2 regions of the Bacillus capparidis genome follow, and region 1 is predicted to be linked to the other one. Evidence: predicted binding sites of a transcription regulator. Region 1 holds the regulator's gene; the other holds the start of a gene.
What was found. The regulator LexA, encoded in region 1, represses DNA repair genes until DNA is damaged. The targets are predictions, from matches to a motif close to CGAACATATGTTCG.
Positions count from the first base shown of each region.

Region 1 (6,582 bases):
TATCATCGACTGATGGATCATTTAGGTCTCATAGGGTAGCCATTCCCGAAAAGGAAATTGCCATGATAATGCTTGTTTTGAATCCTTTTTCTCTCAAATAAAGGCTTTTTTATTTTGAACTAGTTGTTTTTTTCTTTGATAACTAACCTAAATATAATTAATTGGCTTATTTTAAGCCATTTTGTTTACATTTATAATTGAATAAAACGGAGAATACATATTAGACATGTATAATAATGTATTTCCTTTTACTTTTATGATTTTTTAAAATTTAGGGTTTGTTTGTTGGATGACCCTTATATAGTTCTTTTTTATTTAGACATGCTAGTATTTTCTATTTTTCTATTTTTTCTGATGGATCGGAAGGGAACTATTCAGACTGCCGCCTTGGCGTCCATAATCAGCGGAAGCTGCGGAGAAAGCTGACCGTCGTGCTTCAAAATTATGGCCTGCGGGTCGGCGGATGGGATAAAGCGGAAGGCGTATCGAATCTTCGGCTTTCCTTTTTCCTCCACTTTCAACGGGATGGCCTCAAACAAGAGAGTGTATAGGCCATCCGGGATTTTGTAATCGAACGTCTTGGACAAAATGCTGCCGATCGTGATCCCTTCTCTACCCACTTCGAACGGCACTGCAATGGCTCTCACCGAATCTTCCCCCGAAGATACCCTGTTCTCGATCGACACTTCAATTTCGCTATTCACATCACCCAATGTACCAAATGCAACGCTACCTGGTCTCCAGGCGAATCCTTGTCTGATGTGACCATCCGTCCAATCCGGGAAAGGATTGTCCAAGTTTTTCCGATAGACGGCAATTTGGGAGTACGATATGAGAAGCTGATGCACGGGCCATTTTTTCATGGATTAAGCCTCCTAATATGAGAAGAAGAGCCCTGTATTACAAGGCCCCTAATACGACATAACGAATTTGACACGGGTTCCGTCCGGATACGATTCTAGTTGGTTTCCGACCCAAGCGCCCGCTCCGCGGTTGTCGGAGGAAGGAACATAGCGGACGCTTGCACCGTATCCGCCTTCTTCGCACTTCGCCATCGGCCATTCGTCGCGGTCGTAAACTGATTTCGTAGGAATGCCCGCCAGCGATTGTTCGCGTCGCTCTTCAGCGCCGTCACGTTCGATCGTGCAGACGGACGGGTGTCCGGCCATGGCGTCGCGGACGTGGTCTCCCGTGTAAGGATACCGATAGAAAGGGAAATTAAGAGTCACGTCATAGCCTGTTGCCGCTTCTGCCTGCGTCGTATGTACGGCAAACAGACCGACAAGACAGCCAACCAGCGTAGCCACAGTCAAAAAAACAGAGAGTAGTACGGCATTACGTTTTTTCACGTCAATCCCTCCAATTTCGATTTCAGGGCAGTTCTTGGACTGCCCAAAATAAACTCTACTGGAGGAATGTAAAACAGGTGTCAACATCAAATGAAGATTATTTAAACCTTTCCAGGGAATGTAATTTTGGTTAATATGTAAGGGCTTTTTTTCTGTCAAGGTGCGCAAACGCCATACAATTCACAAGTTCAGAAAGGGCAGGAGCTGCCATTCAGCCTTATCCAATTTAAAAACAAAATGAATCATTCAATTGGATAAATAAAGAGCGTGTTTTGATAAATCTTTTCAAAACAATTTGTATAGATAATGGTTGTTGTTGTGTTGATCCTTTCTCTAGCCTAAGCCAACCAAAAAACAGATAGACATGTTACACTCCGGGCATAAAATTATAAACAAGTTATGGTGCTTAAAGTTTGTTATTCTCTATAGTGTTAACGGTTAGTGAATGATCTGTGCCTCTAACTGAAGCGTAAATTATATGTTTTATTTGCTGGTATCCATTCGCCGCCAATTCCTTTTTTAACCATTCATCGTTCTTATTAATTAATTTTAAATTTTTCTTTTGAATCTTCCCCTCAATCACAACGGCAATTGGCAATCCTTTGTATTCAACATTTATATGTAAATCCTTCGGAGTAACGGGCACTAACTCTTTTTTAGGTAATATGCTGATTTCCCCATTAGGTTCCAATATCGCATATTCAATATCTTGGATATCCGGGTATCCTGACGCTCTTAGATTCGATAATAATTCTGCCAATGAATATTTGTTCTTCCTTAAGTTATTGTATATAACCTCGCTATGTTTAATAAGAATTGTCGGATTCCCAATAATAAATTGATTAATCCAATTGTACAAGCTTAGCTTTGAAATAATCAGGTGCACACACGTAACGACAATCATACCAATCAGCGCTTGTACAATTCCGTCTATTTTAATTGCTTCAAAAGCTAAATAAGATAAAAAAATGATTGCTCCAAAATCGTAGGGAGTAAGCTGTGCAAGAGCAGATTTCCCCAAAAATTTCACTGCAAAAATAAATACAACAAAGATAAATATTAAATTGACGACAAAAGAAAACACTTCTAACACCTCGTTTGACGAAATGACAGATAGGAAATCCATGATGGCAAAGAGTCGACTATCTTTCATTTTCCAAGTTGTTCATATAATTAACTACTAAAAGAATTATATACAATTGGGAATTTTTCATGATGGCGAGTTTAGAATGCAAAAAAGATTTTCAAAAATGAAGAATAAATAATATGATGAATGTATGAGGAAGTAATAACAAGAACTTTTCTGAGAACGGGGGCAGGTTGAGTATGAATACATTAAGCAAGTGGGAAAACAAGGTATGGCTTACATTAGGGGATAGCATTACAGAATTTGACCAGACCTTTTACAACGGTGTATTTCTTCGCGGGTATCAAACGATCATGAAGGAAACTATGGGGTTTGCAGAATATATCAATCGAGGAGTTTCCGGAAAAACGATGACCGCCAATGATGAAGGTTCAACTCATGTAGTAGGAGAGGCACAAAATCTGAATAATATTGATGTCATCACAATTTTTGCTGGAACGAACGATTATAAATTAAACAAGCCAATCGGATCATTAGGAGCAATTGGCGATACGGAATTTGATACTTTTACGTTTTACGGCGCTTATCGCTCATTACTTGAAAACCTTCTAACGAGAAAACCAACTATAAAAATCTATTTATGGACTCCGTTACAAAGGGACAATGCTGGATATGATGTGAATTACATAAATCCAGCAGGCCATAAGCTGATTGATTATGTAAATGCCATAAAAGCAGTTGGCCAGATGTATGCCGTGCCGGTCCTAGACTTATATTCTGTAAGCGGTATCACAAAGCTGACCTTAAATACATATACTTGGGACGGCCTTCATCCAAACAATAACGGTTATGAGCGTATTGCTGAGATCGCCAAAGGCTTTATGGAAGTGAATTAAGTGAATTAAGCTCATAAAAAGAGAGAGGTGATAGATTCATTTCATTTAACACGACAGATTCAATTGTTTCTAAATTCATGATGCGCAAAAGGCAACTTAATTGAATTCCTTTAAGATATTTTAAATAAAGAAAGAAGTGCGAATTTTCTGCACTTCTTTCTTTATTAATGAATCGTTCTGTATACGCCGATTACTTTCCCTAAAATACTGACATTTTGTAAAATGATTGGCTCCATCAGTGAATTTTCAGGCTGCAAGCGAATGTAATTATCTTCCCTGAAAAAACGTTTTACTGTCGCTTCATCATCATCCGTCATCGCAACTACAATATCCCCGTTGTTTGCAGTGGTTTGCTGCTTAACAATAACGTAATCCTTATCAAGAATTCCGGCTTCAATCATACTTTCACCCATAATTTCCAACATAAATACATTTTCATCAGGAGGAACAAGGCGATCTGGCAGCGGGAAATATTCCTCGATATTTTCTACGGCAGTAATTGGGCTTCCAGCAGTTACCTTACCGATTACTGGTACAGTAACGACCTGGCTCTGAGGGATTTGGACTACCTCGTCCTCCAAAACTTCAATTGCTCTAGGCTTGGTAGGATCACGCCTGATCAACCCTTTTGTTTCGAGCCTTGCTAAATGTCCGTGCACAGTGGAACTTGAAGCAAGGCCGACTGCTTCACCGATTTCTCTAACAGAGGGCGGATAACCTTTGCGTTTAACCTCTTCTTTTATAAATTGCAATATATCGAGTTGCCTTTTTGAGAGCTTTGACAAAATATTCACCTCTGTACGTCTATTTTACACAAATTATAGCATGTTTTTCCTTAAAGTACAAACATAGGTTCGAAAAAAACGATTGACAGAAACATTTGTTCCCCCTTATACTGAAAATAATCATACGAACACACATTCTATCAAGGGGGAGATCAGCGTGAAGAAGGAATCATTTATTTTTTTCTGTCTATTTGCTTTCACTTTATGCGTGTCTATATCTTTTATATCTTTCTTAGGGAAAAGCAGCAGTGATGAGAATTATGTTAAGATTGAAGTTCAAGAAGGTGACAGTCTTTGGAACTTAGCTGAATTGATGGAGGATAAACAGTCATTGAGCAAACAAGCTTTTATTGAGTGGGTAACTGAAAGAAACCATTTGACCACGGATTCTATTAAACCAGGTGATATTTTGGTGCTGCCCGTTGAAAAGGAACATCCGTCCACATATCAGCTCGCTACTGTCGAATGACCGGAGGATAAGCAGAGAAGATGAAAACAGCAATTATTTATGCTCGTGTGAGCACAACAAAAGAACAGCAGGAAACCTCTTTAAAAAGGCAGCTGGAGGAGCTGGCAGGACTAGCTGCTGAAAACAATATGACAGTTGTTCGGACAATATCAGAAAAAGCCAGCGGCTACGATCTAGACCGGCAGGGTGTGTTTGAGCTGCTTGACAGTATGAAAGAATTTAAGGCAGATGCTGTGCTAATCCAGGATGAAACAAGGCTGGGAAGAGGAAATGCTAAAATCGCCCTTTTGCATTGTATATATAAAGAAGGTGCAAGGATTTTTTCAATTTCCCATCGAGGGGAGCTTGAGCTCTCGGAGGCTGATTCTATGGTTTTAGAGATTGTTAGTATTGTCGAAGAGTATCAACGCAAACTGCATAACCTCAAAATAAAAAGGGGTATGAAAAAGGCTGTAAAAAATGGCTATCGCCCGCAAGATCACTTAGTTCCTTTTCATGACGGTACAGGAAAAGAACGAAAGGATGTACCGCTGGAGGAAATCGTTCGGTTACGGGCACGAAAGCTGACGTTCCATGAGATTGCTGCTACGTTAAGAGGGGTTGGCTATGACGTTTCGAAAGCCACTGTCCATCGTCGGTACCAGGAATACATACAAAAAGAGGAGCAAACGAACGAACGCCCATAACCTAAAACCGTTTGGTTGAAATTTGCATTCTTATTTAGTAGGATGTATGAATAAACCACTTGAAGGAGAAGGTTATGCTTTCCAAAGATAAGATTGCCAGAATAAATGAACTTTCAAATAAGTCAAAGTCAGGACAAATTACAGCTGAAGAGCAGGCTGAACAGAAGAAATTGCGTGAAGAATATTTAAAAAGCTTCCGTTCTTCTATGAAAAAAACGTTAAAAGGCGTTACAGTTATTGATCCTAACGGACAGGATGTGACTCCTGAGAAATTAAAAAACGAGAAGCGAAAGGATCTTCATTAATCCGACAGTTCTTTATTCATATTTGCTTTTTCGACTGAGTTTTACTCTCTCTTTAAGGAAATAATTCCTTTTTCTTAAACCACACAAAAAAGTTGTGAAAACATTTAGAGAGTTTTATGATAAAATAGTGTAGTGAATAAAGCACAAGAAAGGGGATAACTATGTCAAATTCAATCGAATCAAAATCTATTGCAACAATTCGGACACTGTCTATAGACGCTGTAGATAAAGCCAACTCTGGCCATCCAGGAATGCCTATGGGAGCTGCTCCAATGACGTATTCTTTATGGGCCAAGCATTTGAATATTAACCCGGAAAATCCTGAATGGTTTAACAGAGACCGTTTTGTTCTTTCAGCAGGTCACGGTTCTGCACTTTTGTACAGCATGCTGCATTTAAGCGGTTTCGATTTGACAATTGATGACCTGAAAAGCTTCAGACAATGGGGAAGCAAGACGCCTGGTCATCCTGAATTCCGCCATACTGCTGGAGTAGATGCAACAACGGGTCCACTTGGACAAGGAATCGGAATGGCAGTCGGAATGGCATTAGCAGAACGTCATTTGGCAGAGACTTACAACCGTGATCATTTTAATATTGTAGATCACTTTACATATGCCATTTGCGGAGATGGAGACTTGATGGAGGGCATTTCTAATGAAGCGGCGTCTTTAGCCGGACATTTAAAATTGGGTCGCCTTATCGTCATGTATGATTCCAATGATATTTCTTTGGACGGAGAACTTCATCAATCCTTCTCAGAGGATGTAAAACAGCGCTTTGAAGCTTTGAATTGGGAAGTACTTTACATCAAAGACGGAAATAATGTTGAAGAAATTTCAGCTGCAATTGAAAAAGCAAAACAAAACCAATCACAGCCTACATTGATTGAAATTAAAACAACCATTGGCTTTGGTTCTCCTAACCGCGCAGGAACATCCGGGGTTCACGGAGCTCCGCTTGGTCTTGATGAAACCAAATTGACAAAAGAAGCCTATAAGTGGA
Region 1 is NZ_JAFDST010000001.1:596,920-603,501, forward strand. It holds partial or broken gene JOC74_RS24425 (IS3-like element ISBth8 family transposase) at 1-103, shown strand, start outside; gene comJ (competence protein ComJ) at 375-863, opposite strand; gene JOC74_RS02970 (NucA/NucB deoxyribonuclease domain-containing protein) at 912-1,298, opposite strand; gene JOC74_RS02975 (DUF421 domain-containing protein) at 1,756-2,475, opposite strand; gene JOC74_RS02980 (SGNH/GDSL hydrolase family protein) at 2,676-3,332, shown strand; gene lexA (transcriptional repressor LexA) at 3,497-4,117, opposite strand; gene yneA (cell division suppressor protein YneA) at 4,275-4,586, shown strand; gene JOC74_RS02995 (YneB family resolvase-like protein) at 4,607-5,272, shown strand; gene JOC74_RS03000 (DUF896 domain-containing protein) at 5,347-5,577, shown strand; gene tkt (transketolase) at 5,739-6,582, shown strand, end outside.

Region 2 (6,582 bases), 560 kb from region 1:
GCCGTCGCTATCCGATATTAAAATTACGAATTTATACAGTGGAGGCGGATGGTTTTGTTATTTGGTAAAAAGAATGAACCGCTTATTTTTAAGTGGCTGCAAGCCGGAACGGGGCAAAGAATCAATTCAGAATTAAGCGGGGAGATGAAAAGACAACTGCAAATGATCAGCCTGGAGGAAGAGGATCTTGAGATTTTATCACGTCTTAAACCAATCGTAAGCAGAGAGATTGAAACTATCGTCAACAAATTTTATCAAAACCTTGCGATAGAAAGCTCCCTCGAAGAAACGATCAATCGGCACAGCTCAGTGGAGAGGTTAAAAAAAACGCTGATGATCCATATCCAGGAAATGTTCACAGGAAGGATAGAAGAAGAGTTTTTAGAAAAAAGAAAAAGAATCGCACATATTCATCTTCGGATCGGGCTGATTCCCAAATGGTACATATGTGCATTTTTAGAATTTGCTTTTATCATTTATCATCCTTTTTGATAAGCATATCATGGATAAGCAAGAAATGAGACGGGCAATGGAGGCAACGACAAAAATTTTGAACCTTGAGCAGCAGCTTGTCCTGGATGCTTTTTCAAGCGGAATATACGAGGCATCGCGATGTGGAAGAAGCCAAAAGGGATACGCTCCATACTAAAATAAAGGAGACGTCTGAATCCTTAGCAAATATTTTTCAAGAGACAATGGATTCTGTTGAAAGATTAACCGGCAAATCAGGAAATGTAGCGGCTCTTTCAAAGGCAGGAGCAGAAACCTCTGAAAAAGTTGAAAAAAAGTCAATTAACGGAAAAGCGGAACTTGACGTCCAGCAAACGCAAATGAATCAGATTGAGCAAAGCATGAATCGAATTGAAGAAGAGATGTCGAAGCTGGAGGTCATTGCAAATGAAATTGGGGACATCGTGAAAATCGTTTCCAAGATTGCGGAGCAAACCAATCTGCTTTCCTTGAACGCTTCAATTGAGTCAGCTCGCGCCGGTGAGCACGGCAAAGGGTTCGCGGTGGTGGCTAGTGAAGTGAGAAAGCTTTCGGAAGAAACAAAAAAATCGGTCTCCACCGTATCAAATTTGATCGGAAATACAAATACACAGATTTCCATCGTTTCCAGCCATGTATCAGAAGTCAATGAAATGGTCACAGAAAGCGGAAAGAAGATGACCTCTGTGAATCTGTTGTTTGATGAGATTGTTGAAAACATGAAAATGAGCAAAATCGAGGACAGCCAGATTAATCAAGAGGTGTTCTCCTTTATCAATGATCTTGAGGACGTAAAGGGTGCGATTTCTCACGTATCAGCTTCTATCGATTCGTTAATGGACCTTACAAACAGGTAATGGGTAGCTGAACTCTATTGGACAAGAGTCTTCATATTAGAAAATAAGAAAGCCGATCCGTAAAGGATCGGCATTATGTGTTTTCCAACAGTTTCTGGTATTCTCTTGATAAAGCTATGAAAGCCTCTTCATCTCGATTATCCAGAGCCTTATTTATCTTTTCAGTTAGTGTTGTCAAGCGCCGCGTAAATAACGCTTCGTCCAAAACCATTTGAATATAAACATCAAGCATCGTCACATCAAGTTCATTGCCCTTTTGAGTGTTACGGGACTTCATGAGCTCAGCATACGTTTTTTTCTCTTTCATAGAGATTCCCCCTGATGCCTTTTTTATATTATATGGACTTTTGGCGAAAAAATCAATAAATATTTAAAATTTTTAGACAAGTTGTACAGGGAGTCGAGTGGATAGAAGGTTTTTTGAAAAATAGCAGTCTAAAAGACCTAATTTATACGCGGAAAATGCAGAAATACGCATGGTTTGGAAAATATATTGTAAAATTATAGATAAATGTATATATTAATGGTAGATTAATAGTATAATATACCTATCAAAACCAGGAGGTATGCAATTGAATCCTAATAATGATGAAATCAGAAAATCGTACGAGGTAAATAGTTCAACCATTGCAGTGTTGCCTCTGCAAAAAGAAAAAAGCATTTACTCGCTTGTGATTGAGACAGAAAAGTCATTCCAGGTCAAATTGAAACCAATGCAAATTATTGACCGAAGCTGTCGCTACTATGGGTCAAGCTATGCTGGAAGAAAAGCGGGAACCTTTGAAATGATTAACGTTTCCCATAAACCGCCAATAGCGGTTGACCACGTTAATAATATTTTTATGTTTCCAACCTTTTCCTCAAGCCGTCCACAATGCGGATGGGTTTCGCTTAAGCATGTGGATGACTGTAATTCTACAGAATTGGATAACACGAAAGTCCTTTTAAAGAACGGCCGCACCTTAGAGATCCCTGTTTCATCCGCCTCTTTTAAACATCAAGTCCAACGTACAGCATGGCTTAGAACCAAATTTTTGGATCGACTTGAAACAAAAACTGCAAACCTGCCTGATTTTATGGAATTATCTCCAGAAAACCAAGCCAAGCTTTTCTACGATTACATCCTGCGTGAAATAAGAAAAAGGTACTAGCTTTAAGAATTATTACCTCAGTAATTTTCATTGGAGCAGGGGTATTCTGATGGCTAAGTTATAGTCTGCCCCGGGTATTTATGCAAAGCATGCTAAGAAGGGTCGGCTTTAAATAAATAATGCTCTAATAAAAGATTCACCTGCTCACGGATACGGGGATTGAAATACTTATGCATTTCCTCGTATCCGTCATAAAGAAATGAGTACTTCGTAAATCCTTCATCCTGTTTGACCTTTCGTATCCGAATTCTTTTCCTCCTAAGCTCTTGTTTTACTTCAGATAAATCCTTTAGTGCTAATTTCAGCGATTCCTCGATAAGATGTAAATAAGGATCCTTTAATTTAAAAGGTCCTTCTTTAATGAACGTTAGATCACGGTTTAAAATAGCGATAGCCATCGGGAGGTAAATGGCTTGTTCAATCATGTTTTGGATATTTGATGGAATTCTTGACATATCCTTACCTTCTTTCCTCCAAGTAGCGAACGTATGTTCTTTTCTTATTTTACATATTTTCTGTTATTATTTCAAGAGAGCGAAAAATGAAACGAATGATTTAAAGTTTTTTGATAAATGTGTAGAATAAAGAGAGACGAATCTTAAGGAGTATCGAAGTGCAAGAATTCCTCAATTTTTTTTCGAATGAAAATTTAACAGAGCTGTTTAAATCCTATCGGGCTTTCGGTCCGTTTATTGCGATATTATTGCCATTTATTGAGGCGTTTCTTCCGTTTTTGCCTCTGGTTGTTTTTGTGGTTGCCAATACCAATTCGTTTGGATTGTGGCAAGGGTTTGTCTTAAGTTGGCTCGGTTCGTCAGCGGGTGCATTTTTTGTTTTCTTTTTGGTTCGACGTTTTGGACAAGAGCGGTTGCTTGGTTTTGTTCGCAGACACAAGTCCGTGCGAAGACTGATGCACTGGGTGGAAAGAAGAGGGTTTGGTCCGTTGTTTTTGCTCCTTTGCTTTCCGTTTACTCCTTCTTCTGCAGTAAATGTTGTCGCGGGTCTGTCAAAAATAGGTGTTTGGCAATTTTTGCTCGCCGTGTTTGCCGGAAAGCTTGTGATGATTTTTATGATCAGCTTTATCGGTTACGATTTACAAGCGCTAATCACTCAACCTATACGATCAATTATTGCTGCTTCGGTCATTTTTCTTTTGTGGATTATTGGAAAACGTCTTGAACAGCGTCTTAATGTGAAGTTCGTGAAGAGGGAAAACGAGAGAGAGGAGCGTTGATAGTGAAAAAAAAATTCTGGGTGATTGCAGGAGTAGCTTGTCTTGTGTTGGGAATACAAGTGAAAAATGTAGTCTTTATTGAATACAAGGTAGAAGGAATCAGCATGAACCCAACCTTTCAAGAGGGAAACGAGCTTGTGATTAATAAGTACGCCCATCATTTCAAAACAATCAAGCGCTTCGATATCCTTTTATTTAATGGTCCTGAAAATAATGTTTATATCAAACGAGTGATCGGACTGCCGGGAGATACGATTGAATATGACAAGGATCAGCTGTATGTGGACGGAAAACCTGTTAATGAACCTTTTCTTAAGGATTTAAAGACAGTTAATCAAGGCTACCCGTTAACAGGTGATTTTACTTTGAAAGAAGTAACAGGTGAAAAGGAAGTTCCGGAGAATAGTTATTTTGTAATGGGAGACAACCGAATACACAGCTTTGACAGCCGTCATTTCGGATTTATTTCAAATCGTGATGTAGTGGGGATTGTATCGGATTAATTACGATACGTTTAAAAGGAGGGGGATTTATTCACTCTTCTTTTTTTGTATATGAAAATTCCCCGGGCAATGAATTGGTAACGCGTTCTTTTTTTGCGAAAAAAGCTTGAAAAAAAGATGATTGTGTATTACTGTATATAAACATATAAACACTATTGGAGGGAACAACGTGGCAAATCAAAAACAATTGTGGGGGCTCGTGGCGTATGAATTAAAGGTAACTCCTGTGAATCAGCTGCTGCGCCAGCTTTTTATGGCTGCTATCATTGCTTTTTTCTTTGGTTTTTTTATTGACCGGGATATAAAAAATTGGGGAGCCGTCATCGCAGATTTGGTCTTATGTATCTTTGTTATGTTTTATCCGTATTCAGGGAGGCTCCAAATTTTCAGAGTGGTGAAAATAAAAAGCCATCTATATGCCAATGCATTTTATGTTCAAGCCTCCATGCTGCCGATTAAGCAGGAGGTCTTGCTGGCAAGCCGTTTAATCCTTTCTTTTTTCTATACGTTTCTCACGGCAGTTGTGGGGGTATCAGGAGCGTTCCTTTTACCTAACAGTAACCCTCTCTTCTCAGAGCTTTCTTTGGGCCAATCAGTCGCATTTATTCTCTTGTGGGCACTTATTGCAGCATCAGCAGGAGCATTCTTAGCCGCAGGAGATGTTGGCGGCAAATATTCTATAAAACAGCTTATCAACTACAATGTATTGCTTTATTCGAGTGTCATTATTCTTTTCGCAGCACTTCATTTCTTTACTGGGAAAGGGTTGGTTGGATGGTCGTTCGATATCGTGACAAATGCTCCATTCCTATCAGTTTGCATCGCTTTGCTAGTTTTCCTTATCAGTAATGTACTTGCTTTTCTTGAAGCGAAAAGGTTGGCAAAGAAGGTAGATTATCATGTGTAAACTGAGGGCAAGGAGCAATCATGTATGAAACTTCCAATACAAATCGAGGAAAATTCCAGAGAGCCGATTTATCATCAGATTGAAACTCAGCTAACGGCGCTCATTGTTTCCGGACATTTAAGGCCCGGAGATTCTCTGCCTTCCATAAGAACACTTGCCAAGGACTTAGCATGCAGCGTCATTACAACGCGTCGTGCCTACCAAAACCTTGAACAGAGCGGCTACATAAAAACGTCCCAAGGAAAAGGGACCTTTGTAGCTGAGATTGAAGCAGGGGAGATTGCTGAAACGAAAAAAATGACCGTCATGCAAACACTGGATCGGGCAGTCAAGGTTGCGATGCAGCACGACTATACGCTGGAAGAAATTAAAGAAATGGCAGAAGAAATCATCAGAAAATATATGGAGGAGAAAAAATGAACGGGATACTGATCAATCAGATTCAAAAAACGGTAGACAAGCACTTTTCCTTAGGGCCGATTCAAACCGAACTTCCGGCCGGCAGCGTGATTGCGTTAGCAGGTCAGAACGGTTCTGGAAAATCGACACTGCTGCAGCTTCTGGCTGGGCTAATCAAGTCCGAGCAAGGAGAAGTAATTATTTTTGGCCATAAGGCCGGCAGTTTGGAAGCGAAAAAAGATACGGCTTATCTTTCTCAAGGGATGGAGCTGTATGGTAAATTCTCTCCTTTGCAGATTGCTAATTTATACAGGCTTTCGTTTGACGATTGGTCGGAGGAATCGTTTATTGAATATATGAAAAGCTTTAAGATACCGATCAAGAAGAAGCTGGATTCTTTATCGGGGGGTATGCAAAGAAAAGCAATGCTCGGCCTGCATCTTAGCCGAAGCTCCAAGCTTTTTCTGATGGATGAACCGTATGCTGGCTTGGATTTTGAAAGCCAGACAGCTCTGGATCAGGAAATCGTGAACTATATGGAGCGCGGAGAGGGACAGACGATATTGTTTTCGACCCATTCCGGTGATGAAATGAAACGAGTCGCTGACTATATCCTGCTTATCGAAGAAGGGAAAATGCTTGGTTTTTATGAAAAGGACCAGCTTCAAGAATCCTGGAAGCGAATATGGATATCTCAACCTATCCATTCAAACGAACCGACTCCGGGCATAGTGCGGGTGGAATCAAGAGGGACAGAGCTGATAACTGAGAATCATGTTGCGACTATGGAGACTTTGAAAAACTATGGGATAGATATAGTGCATACACAGGCGATAGAGCTTAGAGAGATTTTGACAGAGCTAAGTAAAAAAACAGCTAAACAGCATTAAAAAGACAGAACTTAGAATCAGGTTCTGTCTTTTTTCTTCGTGCCGCTCCAATCATCTCGTTTTCAAGGAATGAATTTTTTTCCTTTTTACCCTCTCTGTCCTTAAATGCAGAAATCGAAACAACGGCGGGAGCATGGCAATAACCAATATAA
Region 2 is NZ_JAFDST010000001.1:32,356-38,937, forward strand. It holds gene JOC74_RS00180 (protoglobin domain-containing protein) at 55-492, shown strand; gene JOC74_RS00185 (methyl-accepting chemotaxis protein) at 696-1,346, shown strand; gene JOC74_RS00190 (IDEAL domain-containing protein) at 1,420-1,653, opposite strand; gene JOC74_RS00195 (competence protein ComK) at 1,919-2,497, shown strand; gene JOC74_RS00200 (YhjD family protein) at 2,590-2,952, opposite strand; gene JOC74_RS00205 (TVP38/TMEM64 family protein) at 3,111-3,731, shown strand; gene lepB (signal peptidase I) at 3,734-4,234, shown strand; gene JOC74_RS00215 (hypothetical protein) at 4,404-5,141, shown strand; gene JOC74_RS00220 (GntR family transcriptional regulator) at 5,166-5,561, shown strand; gene JOC74_RS00225 (ATP-binding cassette domain-containing protein) at 5,558-6,430, shown strand; gene JOC74_RS00230 (AbrB family protein) at 6,482-6,582, opposite strand, start outside.
Region 2: a site for LexA is predicted at 2,979-2,992, ahead of JOC74_RS00200 (YhjD family protein). Genes of this name have one in related genera too.